One region of the Phaeodactylibacter xiamenensis genome, then DNA from elsewhere that is predicted to be linked to it. Evidence: riboswitches for the same ligand, from Rfam matches in the RefSeq annotation. Region 1 holds a riboswitch; the other holds the start of a gene.
The links. A riboswitch is a leader RNA that binds a small molecule or an ion and turns the genes downstream of it on or off. The one in region 1 is predicted to bind cobalamin.
Positions count from the first base shown of each region.

Region 2: it holds a riboswitch for cobalamin, as region 1 does, so the genes downstream of both, ACO08I_RS11120 (TonB-dependent receptor plug domain-containing protein) here and ACO08I_RS13715 (ribonucleotide-diphosphate reductase subunit beta) in region 1, are expected to answer to the same signal.

Region 1 is NZ_OZ245931.1:3,656,618-3,665,754, reverse strand. It holds gene ACO08I_RS13735 (tetratricopeptide repeat protein) at 1-1,549, opposite strand, end outside; gene ACO08I_RS13730 (hypothetical protein) at 1,539-1,757, opposite strand; gene ACO08I_RS13725 (hypothetical protein) at 1,702-2,823, opposite strand; gene ACO08I_RS13720 (ribonucleoside-diphosphate reductase subunit alpha) at 3,237-4,907, opposite strand; gene ACO08I_RS13715 (ribonucleotide-diphosphate reductase subunit beta) at 4,932-5,912, opposite strand; cobalamin riboswitch at 6,039-6,221, opposite strand; gene ACO08I_RS13710 (DNA cytosine methyltransferase) at 6,483-7,469, shown strand; gene ACO08I_RS13705 (hypothetical protein) at 7,472-8,044, opposite strand; gene trxA (thioredoxin) at 8,160-8,531, shown strand; gene ACO08I_RS13695 (ZIP family metal transporter) at 8,536-9,137, opposite strand, start outside.
Region 2 is NZ_OZ245931.1:3,007,245-3,016,381, reverse strand. It holds gene ACO08I_RS11125 (DUF4465 domain-containing protein) at 1-140, opposite strand, end outside; gene ACO08I_RS11120 (TonB-dependent receptor plug domain-containing protein) at 147-2,024, opposite strand; cobalamin riboswitch at 2,227-2,432, opposite strand; gene ACO08I_RS11115 (choice-of-anchor L domain-containing protein) at 2,533-4,326, shown strand; gene ACO08I_RS11110 (M1 family aminopeptidase) at 4,465-6,408, shown strand; gene ACO08I_RS11105 (Uma2 family endonuclease) at 6,731-7,306, opposite strand; gene ACO08I_RS11100 (hypothetical protein) at 7,406-7,936, shown strand; gene ACO08I_RS11095 (LVIVD repeat-containing protein) at 7,957-8,721, shown strand; gene ACO08I_RS11090 (hypothetical protein) at 8,722-9,137, shown strand, end outside.

The sequences.
Region 1 (9,137 bases):
GGTAATGCTCGAGCGCTTGCTCCCACTGCCGTTGCTTTTGGTAGACCATTCCGATTTGGTGGTAGGAGCTGCCGAGTTCATGGTGTTGCTGTGTTTTTTCCTTCCACTCTATGGCTTTGTGGTAATGTTCGAGTGCTTGGTCCCACTGCCGTTGCTCTTGGTAGACGATTCCGAGTTGGTGGTAGGAGCTGCCGAGTCGATGGTGTTGCTGTGTTTTTTCCTTCCACTCTATGGCTTTGTGGTAATGTTCCAGTGCTTTATCCCACTGCCGTTGTTCTTCGTAGACCATTCCGATATGGTGGTAGGAGCTGCCGAGTTGGTGGCTCTGCTTTGTTTTCTCGAACCACTCGATGGCATTGTGGTAATTTTCGAGGGCTTGCTCCCACTGCCGTTGCGCTTCGTAGACCCGGCCGATTTGGTGGTAGGAGCCTCCTAGCTCATGGTGTTGCTTTGTTTTCTCGAACCACTCGATGGCTTGGTGGTAGTGTTCCAGTGCTTGTCCCCACTGCCGTTGCTCTTCGTAAATCCTCCCGATTTGGTGGTACGTAGCTCCGGGTGAGTCATCGGATTCGCTCGTATTTGTCAGGGCATTGTGATAGTGCTCCAGTGCGCTATCCCAGTACCTAAATTCGGCATAAATCATTCCCGTACGGTGGTGGCAGAGGGCTGCATTTTTTGCCTGATCCAGTTCGAGGAAAACATTCAATGCTTTCTGGTAGGCAGCTACAGCGGGCGTCATTTGCCGGGCAATTCTGTAGGCTTCTCCTAAATAAAAATAGGCGGCAGCCAATTCAAACTTATCTCCCAACCGCTCCCGTACCGCCAGCAATTTTGTAAAGTACGCAACCGCCTTTTCCCCTTCAAAAATCTCCAGGTGTTCCCGCCCCAGGGTTTCCAGCAGGTTTGCTATGTTTTGCAGTGTTTGCTCCCGGTTGTCGCCGGATTGATCCAGGCGTTGGTAGCGGGCTTCCATTTCTTCCACCCGCGCCAGGCGCTCGGGGGTGAAGCCTTTGCTCGGCAGAGGGCCGTCGTAAGCCACCGGATCCCGGTCTACCAGCTCCGGCGGGCTGCTGAAATGGTATTGGTACTGTACCCAGTCCCAGAAGTCGGGGACTTCCTTCTGCAGGCGCTTCAGGGTGTAATGATTGACCCAGATCACCAAGACCAAGGGCAGGTCGCGAAAAACGAGCTCGCGCTCAAAGTTCAGCTCCGGCAACAACAAGCCCGGGCCCGCCGGGTCTTCAGCCATCAGGCTGTATTCCAGTCCGCTGAGGTGGACGAGGGTTTGGATGTTGCCGTTTTGGGCATTCGCCAGGGCAGGCAGTTTTTCATTAAGGTAGCGGAAGAGCGAAACGACCTGTTCGCCGGTGGTGTCTATTTCGTGCTGGGTGTACTGTGGGAATTTGCTTTTGAATTGAGCGATCGCCTGTTCTTTAGTGCTGAGCGTATCAAAACTGCAGACCAGGGTGGCCGGCTTCTGCCGTTCGCTCAGGACGTATTCCAGTTCGTCCCAGTCTGCGGTTTGATAGGTATGGGGTTTAACGCTCATCGGCAGGAATGAATTCGTTCAGCAATGGGTTGGTTTTGCGCTTGCCATTGTATTTCAACACTGCCAGGGAGAACAATAGTTCCTTGATGTCTTCGTCTGCGTGTTCGAAGGCTTGCTGCTGAATGATTTCCACATGCGCTTTCTCCAGACGCTCAAACATTTCCTGCCCCAGCAAGTGAATGGCGGCCTCGGCATGCTGCTTTTCCACCTCTTTGCCCAGTGCTTTGCGCAAAGCGGTACTCGCAATCTTCAGCAATTGCCGGGGGCAGCCTCCGGAGTAGTGGACGATGATGTCGAGCGCTTCTGCTGCAAAAAAAAGCCTCCAGGTCTACCCGCTTGCTGATGATGTCTTTGAATAGGTGGGCATTATCATCCGTGATCTTGAACATAGGCAAGACGACCCGTTCGTAGGCATCAAAGGTCACTCCGGTTTGTATATCGTAAAAGGCATTGATGGGCACCGCACAGATCAGGTTGACCTTGAGCTCCCGGATCAGGAAAGAGTCCTGGACAAATAAGTTTTTATAGATTTCGTAGCGGATTTTCTCCGTACCATCGAATACCAGCAGCAAGTCTCTGCCTTTGCCTTTTTGCACAACCTCCTTCCGGACTTGTTCAATGAGGCTGTTTAGCTGCGCCTGCAGTTTAAGCGGCTCCTTGCGGATTTGCTGCCGTAGGGTGCGCGATATTTTGGAGGTTCCGGTAAAGAAAGATTTGATCCCCACATTGAAAGACAACCAGTCCCAGAAGCCCAGGCCGGCTTTAGCTTCTACAGAGGCTGCTTCCCCTTGTTCCTCTTTCCATTCCTTGCGGACTTCGTGGTCCTCATTCAGCCAATCTTCAGCAAGCGTATTGAGCGGTTTGAGGTCAACCTCCAGCTCTTGTTTCTTCACCAGGTCAATAAGCCAGACGATGATAGTGACAAAGAAATCTTCGGGTTGAAAATGAGCAATTTCCAGTTCCCGCTCCATATCAATGAAAAGGGAAACGTACCGGTCCGGATTATTGAGATACTGATGGATGCGGTACAATTCCAGCGATTTGCCACAGCCCCGGTGCCCGGAAAAAATGACTTTGACGTACCGGTCGCTGCCAGCTTTCAGTTCGTCTTCGTCAATACTGAGCAGATAGAGCAGTTCTTCCCGGTAGGCATCCCCGCGCGCTTCGTCCAATTCCACATACAGCTCCCTTGCTCTATCCTGTTCCCGGATATCAAAATCCAGCTCCAGCACCTCTCGTGCCCGGAATTTATTCGTTTCGGGAAATTGGTACATTCAATCTGTGTTTTTCCAAAATTAGGGAAATTTACGGATTGTTTAAAGGAAGCTGGGGCAGAGCTCCTGGAAAGTACCTGGCTCAAGCTCTACACCAGCAACGTCTTTTTGTAAGTCTTGTGTCTATCTGTAGGAAAGGCTTAGATTACTTGCTTTATCATAGCCTCACCGGGTGCACTAACCCTGGAAAGTGCCGGGGCATTCACCCGGTGTGCTTTTCAAGCGCACATGGCTAGTACGCCCGGCGAAAGGCCCGACTTCCCATAACTTGTCCGTACGGACGGGCCAGTCCATACGGATGTATATTGGCGTTTCAAACTACGTCTGACGGAGAGAGCGCCAGGCGAAACAAAACAGCCCCGCAGCAATCACCGCGAGGCCATCCTTTTGTATCAGCAAATTAATTCTTCAGCTTACGAAGCGCAGCTCACGCACTCCTTAAACTTATTCGCCATCTCCTGAGCCACGCTGGAGGAGCGCTGATAGTACAGGCTCTTCACGCCCAGCTTCCAGGCTTCGATCATCAGGGCGTTGACCTCTTTTACCGGCACCTGTGGCGGGATGTTGAGGTTGAGCGACTGCGACTGATCGATGAATTTCTGGCGGGCGGCCGCCTGAATGATGATCTCCCGCGGATTGATTTCCCGGAAGGTCTTGAAGACAGCTTTTTCGTGCTCGGTCAGCCCGTCGAGGTGCTGCACAGAGCCATTTTTGAGGAGGATGGACTGCCAGATTTCCTCCCGGTCCATGTCTTTTTCCTGCAATAACGCTTTCAGGAACTTGTTCTTGCGCATGAAGTTGCCCTTCGACAAGCCCACCTTGTAGTAGTTGCTGCTGTACGGCTCAATGCCCGGTGAAGTCTGCCCCAGAATAGAGGAGGAAGAGGTGGTGGGCGCTACTGCCATCAGCGTGGTGTTGCGGCGGCCATAGCCTTTGAGCAGTTCCGGCTCGCCGTAGGCTTCTGCCAAATCGCGGCTGCCCTGCTCGGCCTCCCGGCGGATGTGGGCGTGGGCGCTGCTGTTGAATTGCTTGGCTTCCATGCTCTCAAAGGGGATGTTGTTCTTCTGCAGGTAAGCGTGGTAGCCCATGACACCCAGGCCCAGGGCACGGTGGCGCTTCGCAAAGTTGTGCGTGCGCTCCATGTAGGGCTGATTGGCGGACTTTTGCACAAACTCTTCCATCACCGCATCAAGGAACCAAATGGCCGTCTGCACCGCATCGGTATCTTTCCAGTCCTCGTAGTACTCCAGGTTCATGGACGACAGGCAGCAGACGAAGCTCTCATCTTCCTTCACCGGCAGAGCGATCTCGGAGCAGAGGTTGGAGTTGTAGATGCGCATGCCTTTGTCGCGGTAGACATCCGCCGCGTTGTCGTTGACGTTGTCGCTGAACATGATGTACGGCAGGCCTTTCTCCTGACGGCTGTGCAGCACCTTAGCCCAGGTGGCACGCTTTTCCGTGTCGCCGGCCACCATTTCTTCCATCCATTGGTTGGTCACGGTCACGCCAAAAAAGATATTCTGAATGGCGTTGCCGATGTCTTTGATTTTGAGGAACTCATTCACATCCGGATGCTCGATATCCAGGTAGGCAGCGAAAGCCCCGCGGCGCACATTGCCCTGACTTACAGTATCGATCATGGCATCAAACATCTTCAGGAAGGAAACCGGCCCGGAAGACTTACCGTTATTGCGGATACCTGCGCCCCGCTCGCGCAGGTGCCCAAAGTAGGCCGAGGTGCCGCCCCCGAATTTGGTCATCATAATGCACTCGGACAGGGTCTTGGTGATGCCGTCCATGCTGTCCTCCACATAAGAGCCAAAGCAGCTGATCGGCAGGCCGCGGTCGGTGCCCATATTGGCCCACACCGGAGAAGAAAGCGACATCCAGCCGTTAGCCACGAGGGCTTCAAATTTCGGTTGCAGATCGGGGCGGTCCAGGCGGTTAGCGGCGGCGGTGGTCACGCGGCGTACCGCATCCTGTGGCGTCTCTCCGGGCAGGAGGTAGCCCCTCTGCAGTACGGTTTCAGTCTCAGGTGTTACCCAGTGGTAGGGCTTGGTATTGTTATAAATGGTCTTGGTCATGGTCAATGCTTGATTTTTGGGTATTTAGAAAAGGTCGTCGGCGGTGAACGACTGATTATGCTTGGAATACTCTACCGGGCGCTTGGCGAAGAAATCGTCCAGGGTGTTGGCGTAGATTTCCTCTTCAAACCAGCTCATGCGGCGGAGTTGAGATTCGTTGATGTCGAAGATGTCCTGCAGCCCGATCTGTTTCAGGCTCGTATTAATGCGGTGCTTCATGAAGTTGAGCAGGTCCGACTTGGAGACGTGCTCCAACTCGCCCGTCTCGAAAATCCAGTTGAGAATGCGCTCCTCCTGCTGAATGGCGGCATGGGCGGTCTCGTAGATGACCTTTTGGTACTTGTCGGTCAGCCAGCCCGGGTTTTCCTCCACGATTTTATTGAAAATGTAAATGCCGGCATTGGCGTGGAGCTGCTCGTCCTTGCTCGTCCAGGCGATGATGTTGCTTGTATTCTTCAGCAGGCCTTTGAAGTGAGTGAAGGACAGCACGGTGGCAAACTGACTGAAGAGCGATACATTTTCCACCAAAATGGAAAAGAGGATGAGGTTGAGCCCGAAGGACTGCTCCGGAGAGTCGAGTTGTGCAGCTGCCCGGCGGTCCCTTAGGAAGGCAATGCGGTCGCTGAGGACAGAAGACTGCAGGGCAGACTCGAATTCATCCGCCAGGCCCAGTACGGTCAGCAGTTGGGCGTAGGCTTCAGAATGGCGGAATTCGCACTCCGCGAAGGTGCTGCCCAGCCCATTGAACTCCGGTTTGGGCAGGTGCTGATAGAGGTTGCCCCAGAAAGACTTCACATCCACCTCCACCTGAGCGATAGCCAGGAGGGTACGCTTGATGGCATTGCGCTCGGCTTCCGTAAGCTCCACTTTGAAATCCTGTATGTCACCCGTAAAATCGACCTCCGAGTGCACCCAGAAGGTCTGATTAATGGTGTTGATAAAGTCGAGCACTTCCGGGTACTCGAACGGCTTGTACGCTAGTCTGGGTTTGAAAATCGCGCTCATGTGGCTAATGCATTACCGAGCTGTGGGGGAGGGCAGGAGCGCGCACCGGCAGGCTGCATCCGGGCGTTACCCGGGCAAAAACGGTGGCACTGCGCTGTCCTAACTCCCGAAAACTCGCAGTTAAAGAATGATATGTTGGCAACGGCAGGTCTTCTGACTCGCCCCGGCTCTGCCGCCTTCCCGCCCCAGGGGCAGTGGCTTGCTGGCAAAACCTGATGAATGAGGCTCACAGCAGCGGGTACTGTCCGGGATTTTCACCCGGTTCCCTGTTCAATATCGAATGGCTAATCTGTCGCTTAAAATTATTTGATAGGTGCTCGAATTGAACGCAGTACCGTTGGTTCGGGCAAGATACGGAGGTCCGGCTGAGCGATCAAGCAAAGTACGCGTATAATTACCAACACAATGTGGATAAGTCCCGTAAACCCCTGAACATAAGGGGTTGAAAAAATAGTTTTCCACATATGGGTGTGGAAAACATAGTTGATAAAAGATTTCCCATAATTTCCGTACCTTGTTTGCTCATAAAATCCTGCAGGAACAGCGCTACTGTGCTGCAGTCTATCAATCATGAGAATTGTTTCCTTCTTCTCGGGCGCCGGCGGGCTCGACCTTGGGTTTACGCGTGCCGGTTTTGACGTGATCTGGGCGAATGAGTACGACCGGGACATCTGGGAGACCTATGTCAAAAACCACGGGCATACGCACCTGGAAAAAAGGAGTATTACGGATGTGGACGCTGCGGACATTCCGGACTGCGACGGCATGATTGGCGGCCCGCCCTGCCAAAGCTGGAGCACCGCGGGCAAGCTGCGGGGCATTAAGGATAACCGGGGCAAGCTGTTCTACGATTTCATCCGTATCCTGGAAGCTAAGCAGCCCAAGTTTTTCCTGGCGGAGAATGTAGCGGGCATGTTACTGCCCCGCAATGCGAGAGCCCTAAGCAGCATCAAGCGGCTCTTCAAAAACGCCGGAGAGGGCTATAACCTGTCTTTCCAGAAAATCAATGCGAGCGATTACCTCGTGCCGCAGGACCGCAAACGGGTCTTCTTTATAGGTTACCGCCGCGACCTGGGCAAAAAGTTTGAATTCCCTGCCCCAATTGATATGAAACTCAGCCTGAAGTCGGCCATCGGCGATCTGGCAGATACGGCTATCCCGGCCAAAGACGGTAACTACACCAACGGCAGTGCCTGCCGGGTGCCTAATCACGAGTACTTTACCGGTGGCTTTTCCAGCCTCTACATGTCGCGCAACCGTGTGCGCAGTTGGGACGAGGTGTCCTTTACTATTCAGGCGGGTGGCCGGCATGCGCCCCTGCACCCTCAGGCGCCTAAGATGGAAACCGTGGACAAGGATACCAAGCGCTTTGTGCCCGGTAAGGAAGACCTTTACCGCCGGCTCAGTGTGCGCGAAGTGGCCCGCGTCCAAACCTTCCCGGACGACTTCATCTTTTACTACAAGAACCTCGGCGCGGCTTACAAAATGATCGGCAATGCAGTGCCGGTACGGCTGGCGCAGATTATTGCGAGTAAGATTAAGGAGGATTTTGAGTAAAGCTACAACTCCCGCCACTCCAGCCCCTCCCGTTCTGCCGTTTTCTTCAGGTAGCTGCTGTTGCGGATGAACTGCCCAAGGCGCTCCATTTCACCTTCAAAATCGAGGCGGATATCGTCGTGCATTTTCGACAGCAGTTTTTGCAGTTTCAGAGCCCGTTTGACCACATAATTGGAGAAGGTGCGCGCCTTGGCCGCCGGGAACTGATCGAGCAGCCCGTCTATGCCTTCCAGTGCCAGATTAAGCATCAGCAGGTTGAGCTCGATTTCCCCGTACTTGTCTTTGGTGGCCTTCACATGCCGGTTGATGTCACCGCTGATGGCGCGCAGGTCGAGCAGCAAAAAGCCCGGCGAGTAGAAAGCCCGGATGGCGTAGGTCACATCCCGCTCGATGCTGATGGCGAGTTCGCTGCGTCTCTCCTCCCGGCTGCCAGCCCCTTCCAGCAGCTCGAAGGTCAGGCGGTTGACCAAGGCTTCCTCCTTGGCGATAAGGCGGAAGAGCAGTTTGTCTTTTTCCTTGTCGGGCATTTTGGAAATCGCGGCTTTGAGTTCGTCCGGTAGTTTTTGCCTGGGCATTTATCTGGTTTTTTCCCAAAATAAGGAACATCACCTGTTCTCAAAAGCCAAAGTGGCATTTATCACTGAAACTCTTTTCGGGCCCTTTTACCTTTGCCCAAAATGTAGAACGATTATGCCACGACAAGTCAACCGTAAAACCTTCCGCCCTCTGGTCCTGAATGCCGAAACGCCCGTTGTCGTTGATGTCTGGGCGGATTGGTGTGGCCCCTGCCATGCCCTGTCCCCCAATTTTGCTGCCGCCGCTGACGAAGCCGGTGACAACGCTCGCTTCGTCAAGCTCGATGCCGAAAAGAATCAGAAACTGGTCAAGCAGTATCAGGTCCGCAGCCTGCCCACGATTCTGTACTTTAAGGATGGGGAAGTGGTCGACCGCAGCACCGGTGTGGTGTCCAAGGGAGCTATACTGAAGCGGCTGCGCCCATTGTTGCCGGAAGATGCACAGGCCGAGGTTAAAGGCGGGGCCTGGTGGAAGTTTTGGGAGTAGGCGCTCAGCCCAGCGCCACATCCAAACTCATCATCAACGTAAAGCCTGCCAGGGTGGCAATGGTTGCAAGGTCGGTATTCCCAGCCAACTGTGATTCCGGGATAAGCTCTTCCACCACCACAAAAATCATAGCCCCCGCGGCAAAGCTCAGCGCATAGGGCAGGATGGGCTGCATCATCATCACCGCTGCCGCCCCAACGATGCCGGCAACAGGCTCCACAGCCCCCGACATCTGCCCGTACCAGAACGCCCGCCGTCGGGAAAAACCCTCCCGCCTCAGCGGCACAGATACCGCTGTCCCTTCCGGAAAATTTTGCAGCCCTATGCCTACGGCCAGTGCCACCGCTGCCCCAATGGAAGCCGATGGCAGCCCATGGGCCACCGCACCAAAGGCAACACCCACCGCCAGCCCTTCCGGGATATTATGCAGCGTGATAGCGAGTACCAGTAGCACGCTACGCCTCCAGTTGGTTGATATTCCTTCGGCCTGATCCATCTTCAGGCCCGGGTGCAGGTGGGGCAGCACTTTGTCCACACCTGCCATGAACAAACCACCGCCCATGAAACCCAGTGCAGCGGGTAGCCAGCTGGGCAAAGTACTTACCC
Region 2 (9,137 bases), 650 kb from region 1:
CTTTGAAAGCTGCCACTGCCGTCACTCCCGTTCAGGGCTTCGCCGGGCTCGAGATCAAAGTTTTCGAAATCAGCAGTCGTCTGTGCATAGCTCAATGCGGTACAGAGCAGTAGCAGAATAGTCGTTGAAGTCCATTTCATATAAGGCTAATGTTTATGTTTGAAAAATAGGTTAATGCCTAGTTGAAAGCTGCGGCCCGGCATGGGACGCCGATCGACGATGCGGTAGGAAGCGTCCCAGAGATTGTCTGCCCGGCCGAAAGCCTGTAGCGTGAATTTTTGCCAGTTTAGCTGATACTCTAGCTGCGCAAAACCAAGGTGATACCCAGGCAGCTCAGTATTATTCAGGGTTTGGACCGCACTCGTTAGCCGGTGCTGATAGGTGAATTGCAGGGCGTCTTTACTAACGGATATGCGGGCAAAACCCAGATGCTCAGGTGTGTAGGCGAGTTGCTCACCTTCTGCAATCCGCGGCTGCTGAAGGGCGATTTCATTGGTGGAGCGGATGTAATCATAGCCGATTTGCCCTTCCCATTGCCATTCTCCGGTGGTGAAGCGGCAGGATAGGCGCTGTTCCAGCCCCCGGCTCCAGACCTCTGTGAGGTTATTGGCGGACCAGAAGTTTTGCCCCTCGGTAAGCCCCCACATAATCCAATCGTCGATGCGCCGGTGGAAGCCGGTGACGGTATAGCTCCATGCCCCCTTTTGCCAGTTTAGCCCTCCCTCTGCGCTCCAGCCGATTTCGGGCAATAAGTCGGGGTTCCCACCTGGCAGCCAGTACAGGTCGTTCAGGGTGGGAATGCGGTAATTACGGCTGATTTTGGCCTGCCAGCTTAGATTAGAAGTAATGGGGCCGTTTGCGCCCAGTGCAGGCACGATGGGCACCCAGTTTTCATCGACTCGTTCCTGCCGTAGGCTGAGCTGAACCCGCAGGGCGTTCCATTCTTTCCGGAGGCTGGCAAAAGCCGCGGCACGTTGCTGCTCCGGTTGTTCGCCCCGGTAGCCATCAGCTGTAGCCGTAGCCCGGCTATAGAACAGGCCAGCCTGCAGCTCCAGGTCTGCGCTTAGCGCCCATTGCTGCTCCACCTCAGCCATTAGGGTATGGAAATGGCTGAGCGCCCGAAGCAGAATGGCGTCATCCCGGTAGTCGATCGCTTCCCGGAACCAGCCCAGGCGGGCATTAAAGACGCCATGTTTGCTGAGTTGCTGGTAGTGCAGGGCGGTGCGCAGGAAGGTGTCGAGCTGCAGGGCTTCGCTCCGGGTTTGGGTGGTCAGGGGCGGGATGTTACGATCGGAGGTTTGCCACCAGGCAAAAGCAGCCAGTTGACGGTCGGGGCGGGGCTGCCAGTAGACTTCCTGCATGATGGCCTGCTGCCGGAAATCGGCATGCGTTTGCTGCCGCTCTTCTCCGCTGTCCAATCGGTAGCTGAAATCGTTGTCGGCAGACCGGCGGAACAGGCGGGTATTGAATGCCCACTGCTCCCCCCGGTACCGGGCCCGCGCCTGATGGTCCTGAAAGCCAAAGCTGCCCAGCAGGGTTTGTGCGCCGGCTTCCATGCCCCGGTAGGAGAGGGGTGTATTGCGCAAACCCACCGTGCCGCCAATGGCCCCGCTGCCCCAGGCTGCGCTGCCCCCGCCTCTTTGCAGGTTAACCCCATCTACAAAAGCCAGGGGCAGGAGGGAAAAGTCAAGTTGGCCCAGCATCGGGCTTTGGAGCGGCAGCCCATTCCAGGTGACCGCTGTATGCCCGGCACTGCCCCCGCGGATAGAGGTGGTGGCAATGCTGCCCCCGCCGTAATTCTTGATGAAAATACCGCCTTCCCGTTCCAGCAGGTCGGTCAGGTAGTAGCCGGCGTAGCGGTTGACATCGGTGGAGTCCCAGCGTTGTTCCTGACTGCCGGTGAAGTTGGCGCGAAGGGGCGAAGTGGTGATTTCGGCAGTAGGCAGGAGCACGGCGGTATCGGGCTGTGCCAAAAGAGACACCGTACACGAAATACTCAGGAAAAGGATTAGGAGCTGCCGCATCCTGCCATTTTTGGAGCCTAAAGGGCAGGACAAGAGCGGATAGTGGGGCATTTCATGGGTGAACAACCAAAATAAGGTGCAGTAAACACCCACGCATCTGTTTGTTAAGCCGTGCGCTTGCCTTCACATAGTGATCAGGCAGCCACAGCACCCATCAGGCCCAATAAGCACTCCATCCCTGCTTTTCCTCCGAAAGCCCGAATGAATTAAATCTTGCCTGGCAGGTCTTCTGGCTTGCTTCTGCTTTTGCGGCCTTCCCATCATCTCCCGACAGTGGCTTAGTGCGCAAAGGGCATTTTTTGTGAAGCTTACAGCAGCGGGGACTGCTCAGGATTTGCACCTGATTCCCTTTTAAACGAAGGCCATCGTCACAGACATAGCATTCGTACCAAAGCTGGCGCAAAGGTAGGGAAAAAAGCACAGATAGACGTTAAATTTTGGTCAGCGCTGTATAGCAGTTGCCTTTTACCGCCTGTTTTCCTTATTTTTGGTTAACACTAAACCCGATATGATGAAAAAGACGATTACTGCAATCCCCCTTTTCCTGTTCGCCCTTTTGAGCAGCAACGCACTCCTGGCTCAGTCCAACCTGTTTGTCGACACCTCTTACACCGCATCTGAAATGGTTACCGCTTTCTTCAGCGATGCTGATGTTGCGCCTTCCAATGTGACCTATACCGGCGCTCCGGAGGGGATGGCTTTTTTTGATGCCGGCGATACCTACATGGGCATCAATGCCGGGATATTCCTGTCCACCGGCCCGACAACCGTAGCGGCCAACCCGGCAAGCTTCAGTGCAACTTTTAATAACTTATTACAGCCCGGAGACGCTGATTTGCAGGGGCTGCTGGAGCCTGGTATGATGACCCATGATGCCGCAGTACTGGAGTTTGATATCGTGCCCAATACAGATACCATCTGCTTTAATTACATTTTTGGCTCTGAGGAATACCCGGAGTTTGTGGGCAGTCAATTTAATGATGTCTTTGCTTTCTTTATAAGTGGTGGTCCGGAGTACGATTCCCTGACTAATATTGCTACTATACCGGACAGCGACCCGATAGTCCCGGTAACCATCAATAACCTGAATGCGGACTCCAACAGCAGCTTTTATGTTCCGCAATATACCTTTGATACATCTTCGGCATTTCCAATTTATGACACTACAGCCACAGACCTGGCTTACGATGCCTACACCACTTTACTGCCTGCCAAAGCATACGTCACACCGGGCGAAACCTACCACATCAAAATTGGTATTGCAGATGCGGGGGACGGGGTCTATGACTCCGGGGTATTCATTGGGATTACCAGTCTGGGCGGTGACTCCCTGCTCACCCCTACAGCTAACGCGAACCTTAGCGTCATCGGCAATCAGCTCATTGCAGAAAACATTTCTTCTTTTGCCAAGGCCTTCGAATGGGACTTTGGTGATGGCACCACTTCCACGGAACGGCATCCGGAGCCCCATACTTATGCAGAATATGGAACTTATATGGTGGAGCTCAAAGTACATACCTGGTGCTGCTCGGCCACTTTCGTGGAAACCGTGACGGTAGCCCCGCCGTTGCTCACCAATTTTGGCGTCACCCCCGAGGCAGGGAATTGCCCCGGCGATGCTTTTTCCTTTGAGGACCTCTCGGAAGGCGCCGTTGACACCTGGTCCTGGGTTTTCCCCGGTGGGCAGCCGGCGACTGCTGATGCCCCTAATCCAACCGTAACCTATATTGGGCCCGGCGTGTACCCTGTTATACTCACCGTCACCGATACCTTCGGGCAGACAGCGACGATTGAAATGGAGGCCGCCGTTGAAATTCAGGCCCTACCTACCGCTGCTTTCGAAGCCACGGTCAATGAGCTGCAGGTGGCTTTCCAGAATAATGCAGCATATGCCACGTCCTACCTATGGGATTTCGGGGATGGTCAGCAAAGCACCGAGCAGTCGCCCACGCATACCTACGCTTCTGAAGGCAGCTACACCGTAACCCTCACGGCTATGAATGACTGTGGGGAGGCTATTGCGGTGTCACAGGTGAGCGTTATGGTCGTCAGTACCCGGGATTTGCCTGCTACGGCTTTTGCGCTATTCCCCAACCCGGTCAAAGACCGCCTGACCATCCGCCCGGCAATGACCGGAGCTTATGACGTGTCTGTTTTTCGCGCCGACGGACAACTGTTGCTCCGCCGGCAGGGGCTACAGGGGCAGTCCACCATTCCAATGGAGCAGTGGAGTGCGGGTGTTTATGTCATCGAACTGACCAATGAGCAGGGCGCTTTACAACGGCTGGTGAGTAAGCAGTAAAGGGTTTCTGCTGGTAAAATAGGGCTGTTAGGCAGGTGGGGAACTTTCTTGCCTGCCTAATCTCACCCTCTTCGGTGACCATCCTCACTGTAGTTCAGGCTTTTGTCGCTTAATTTTCGGGGAAGAAAAAAATTAGCGATGAAAAAATGGATACTCGCCGGTCTGCTGCTGGCTACTTTGAATACATTAGGCACTGCCCAAACCGAAGAATGGGTGTGCAAAGATCAGGAAGCCATCACCGCCATGGAACGTGGCGCGGCCGAGCGGCAGCTGAATTTCCGTTCCTCCGCATTGACCGATGACTATGATATCAAGTACCACCGGCTGGAGTGGAACATCAACCCCAACAACTACTACATTTCCGGGACCGTCACGACCTACTTCATGCCTAAGGAGGCCAACTTCGTAGCCCTGCACTTCGATCTTGCCAATACCCTGCAGGTCAACAGCGTAACTTTTCACGGGCAGGAAGTGGAAACCTACAGCCAAAGCAACAATATGCTGACCATCAACCTCCCCAATTCCCTGGCGATGGCAGAGCTGGACTCGGTAAGCGTTACCTACGAAGGCGCACCGCCGTCCAATGGCTTTGGCTCCTTTGCGCAGGCCACCCACAGCGGCAATCCGGTGCTCTGGACCCTTTCTGAGCCCTACGGTGCCCGGGATTGGTGGCCCTGCAAGCAGGATTTGAGCGACAAAATTGACAGTATTGATGTACTGGTGCGTACCCCGGTTGCCTACAAGGTGGCCAGCAATGGCTTGTTGAAAGAGATTATTGAAGATGGCAATGAGCACATCTACCACTGGAAGCACCGCTATCCCATCCCCGCCTACCTCATAGCCATTGCGGTGACCAACTACGCGGAGTACTCTGATTTTGTACCGGTGGAAAATGGGGAACCGATTGAGGTGCTCAACTACGTCTTTCCCGAAAACCTGGCAGATGCCCAACTGGCCACCACGGCTACGGTCGAAATCATGCAGCTCTTCAACGAGCTCTTCGGGCTGTACCCCTTTGCCGAAGAAAAATACGGCCATGCCCAATTCGGCTGGGGCGGTGGCATGGAGCACCAAACGATGAGCTTTATGGGCGGCTTTTCCCACCTTTTGCAGGCGCACGAGCTGGCCCACCAATGGTTTGGTGATAAAGTGACCTGTGGCAGCTGGCAGGATATCTGGCTCAACGAAGGCTTTGCCACCTACCTGGAAGGACTGACGTATCAGTACGATCTGGGGCCCAATACCTGGGACAACTGGCTATCCGGTAAGATCAACCACGTGACAAGCGCACCCGACGGCTCCGTTTTTGTGTACGATACGAGCAGCGTAAGCCGTATTTTCAGCAGCCGCCTGTCGTACTCCAAGGGTGCGATGCTCCTCCACATGCTGCGCTGGAAACTGGGCGACGAAGCTTTCTTCCAGGGCGTACGCAACTATGTAGATGCACCCGAGCTGGCCTTTGGCTACGCCAAATCTGATGACCTCAAAGGGTATCTGGAAGCCGAAAGCGGGCAGGACCTAACTGAGTTTTTTGAGGACTGGCTCTATGGGCAGGGGTACCCGTCCTATCAGATGCGTTGGTTTCAGGAAGGGAGTACGCTGTACGTCCGCCTGAATCAGCAAACCTCCCACGCTTCAGTCGACTTTTTCGAAATGCCGGTCCCGGTACGCTTCCTGATCAGCGGCGGTATCGACACCTCCATCGTCTTCGACCATACTTTTGATGGGCAGCAATTTGCCATCGAGGTGCCGGGGAATGTTGGGATTGTCTACTTTGATCCTGAGCAGCGTATCGTGAGCCGCAACAACAGCGTGACGCAGGGGCAGTTTACCAATACCGAAGCCGCACTGCTGGAAGCAGTACAGGTATTCCCCAACCCGGTACAAGACAAGCTTAATCTAAGCCTCCCCGCCGGCACAACCCTTGAGCAAGCCCGCCTTTACCATGCCAACGGGCAGTTGCTGGCTCAGTGGGCAGGTACCGTCCGGCAACTGGAGGTAGGGCAGTGGCCTAGCGGCGCTTACACAGTGGAGCTGCAGACGAATTATGGTGTTGTCCGCAGGTTGGTGGTGAAGCAGTAGGGACGGCTGGGGGTTAGGCGCTAAGATTCTCTCTGTGGTTGGAGAGGGGCTGGTGTTATGGCTTTTCCCCTCCTTCGCCTGAAAGCTTCGGTGGGCAGAGGGTGTTATGGTTTTTCCGACCCGGTGCCTGAGCTTGCGTCGCCGATCGCAGCTTCGCCCCTGCGGGGAGCTTTCTCCCGGTGTTTTATCTGGGTCCGTCGGACTAAGCTGGAGCAGAGCCCTGTGAAGTACTTGGGCTTAAGCTCTACACCAGCAGTCTGGGGCTCCTGCCGGGACATCCACCCGGTGTGCTTTATGTCAGCACCTACGACTCAAGCCCCGGCTATTCCCACACCACCCCCTCATAGATCGCTGACAACTGGATCTCAAGATTTAGGGCCTCAATAGCGAGGCTTTTGTCTAATCCAGTGGTGCGGGTAATTTGCCAAAGGTCGCCGATGCGGTTGTAGGTTTCGATGCTTGGTGAATACTGGTCGATGAGAATGTAAGCCTTCAAGGTGGGGATTTGGCGGTAGAAGAAGAATTTATCCCCCCGGTCATAGCGCTCTGTGGATGCAGACAGGACTTCCACAATAATGGTTGGGTTAATAATGGCATCTTGATGTTGCGGTGCACGCTGCAGTGGTCCGCAAATGGCCATGGCATCCGGATATAAATACTTATTGAAACTGGCAATGTGAAGTTTGACCTCGCCGTTGATGGCTCTGCAGGGCTTTTGATGACCGCGGAGTCCCAATTTGAGTTCACCAAAAATATTGCCGCTAATCAATCCTTGTTCAATGGTGCCGCCTGCCATAGCGACTACAGTACCATCGTGGTACTCATACTTTACCCCGGATTCCTCTTCTAAAGACAAATAAGCTTCTAACGAAAAGTCTTTAAGGGGCTCTGCTTCCATGGCGTAGCTTTAAGGGTTCAGTAAAAATACACAAATCCATAGCCAAAGCCGCGTTTTTCGAAAGCCTTTCGTTTTAGTTGGGCAATCAAACGCTTTGCCATGAAAATCACCCATTGGGCCGGCTTGCTGCTGACCGTAACGTTTTTAGCTGGCTGCTACACCGAGCCGGTAGAGATTCCGGAAGAAACGGTCGGGCTGGCGCCTGTCTATTCTGATGGCGACTGGAAGATCATTGAGAGCCAGCCCCCTCAGCCTATCATAGCGCTCAACAAAATTTATTACAAAGACAGCCTCATCTTCGTAGGCGAAGCCCAGAAAGGCATCCACATCATTGATAACCGCAACCCGGCAGAACCGGAGCGCATTGCCTTCATCAGCATTCAGGGCAACTCTGATATTTCCATCAAGGGCAATCTGTTGTATGCCAACAACCTTGCCGATCTGGTAGTCCTTAATATCAGTGACATCAACAACGTGGAGCTGGTGAGCCGGGTGGAAGGGGCTTTCCCGCAAAGTGGTGCAACCCTGCCCCAAGGCTACTTTGGCTTCTTTGAATGTCCGGACCCCGCCCTCGGGACCATCGTGGGCTGGACCGAAAAGACCCTCCAATCGCCGGAATGCTGGCGCTAATCTCAAAACTGAATGCTATTATGACTAAGATATCCACTTTTATCCTTGCCTTACTTGCCTTCTTTGTATTGAGCTGCGCAGAGGATAGCGCCGATATTAGTGCGGCTGCTTCCAGCGGGACAGGCGTCGGCGGTTCACTGGCCCGTTTTACTATTATTGGCGATTACCTGTACACAGTAGACAATACGACTTTGGCCACTTTTGATATCAGTGCGCCGGAAGCGCCCGAAAAGATAGACGAAACCGTCGTCACCCGGGGTGTTGAGACCATCTTCCCGCTCAAGGACCACTTACTGCTGGGTACACAAAACGGGATGTATATCTATCGGGTAAGCGACAACGGGCTGCCGGCTTATGTGTCTGAATACCAGCATGTGGTCAGTTGCGACCCGGTAGTGGCCAATCAGAACTACGCTTATGTAACCCTGCGCGTATCTGAATGCCGGGAGGCAGCTGCTGGCGCAGCCAATACGCTGGATGTGATCGACATCAGCAATATCGAAAGCCCCAATCTGGTCAACTCCCTTTCCCTGGATGGCCCCTACGGCTTAGGGCTGGACGGGAATGTCCTTTTTGTATGTGAAGGGTCAAACGGGCTCCGTGTTTTCAACCTTGATGACCCGGAGTCGCCGGAGGAAATCCGCTACCTGAATGACATTAACGCCATCGACGTCATCCCTCTTGGCGGAACTTTGCTGGTGGTTGGCACGGATGCGCTCATTCAATTAGACTACACCGATATCAATAATATTCAGGTGATTTCCGTAATGTCAATTGGCGCTTAAATGAAGCATTCTGCAGCGATTGTCGTGTTGCTCCTTGGTATTGCAGGTTTTCTCAATGCCCAGCCCGAAGCTTCGGTTCCTAAGTTGACGGTCAAACTCGGTGCGCTGAGCCTAATCGATCCTGTTTTACCCTCCTTTAATCTGGCAGGAGAGTTTCAGATTAGTGGCCGCTGGTACGGGCAGATGGAGGCAGGGCTGATCCTTAACCTTGAGGATCAGGTGGATGGACTGAGGACTGGCGACAAAAGTGGTTTCAGGTTACGGCCAGCCGTTCGTTTCTACTACCAGGAACAGCGCAACCGGTACTTTCTGGAATTTTTGCTGGTATACCGGCAGGTATCAATGGATATAGATGGCGAGTTTTGGATTGCCCCACCAAACGAACTCTCCTATAACCGATTGGTCAATTACTCTGT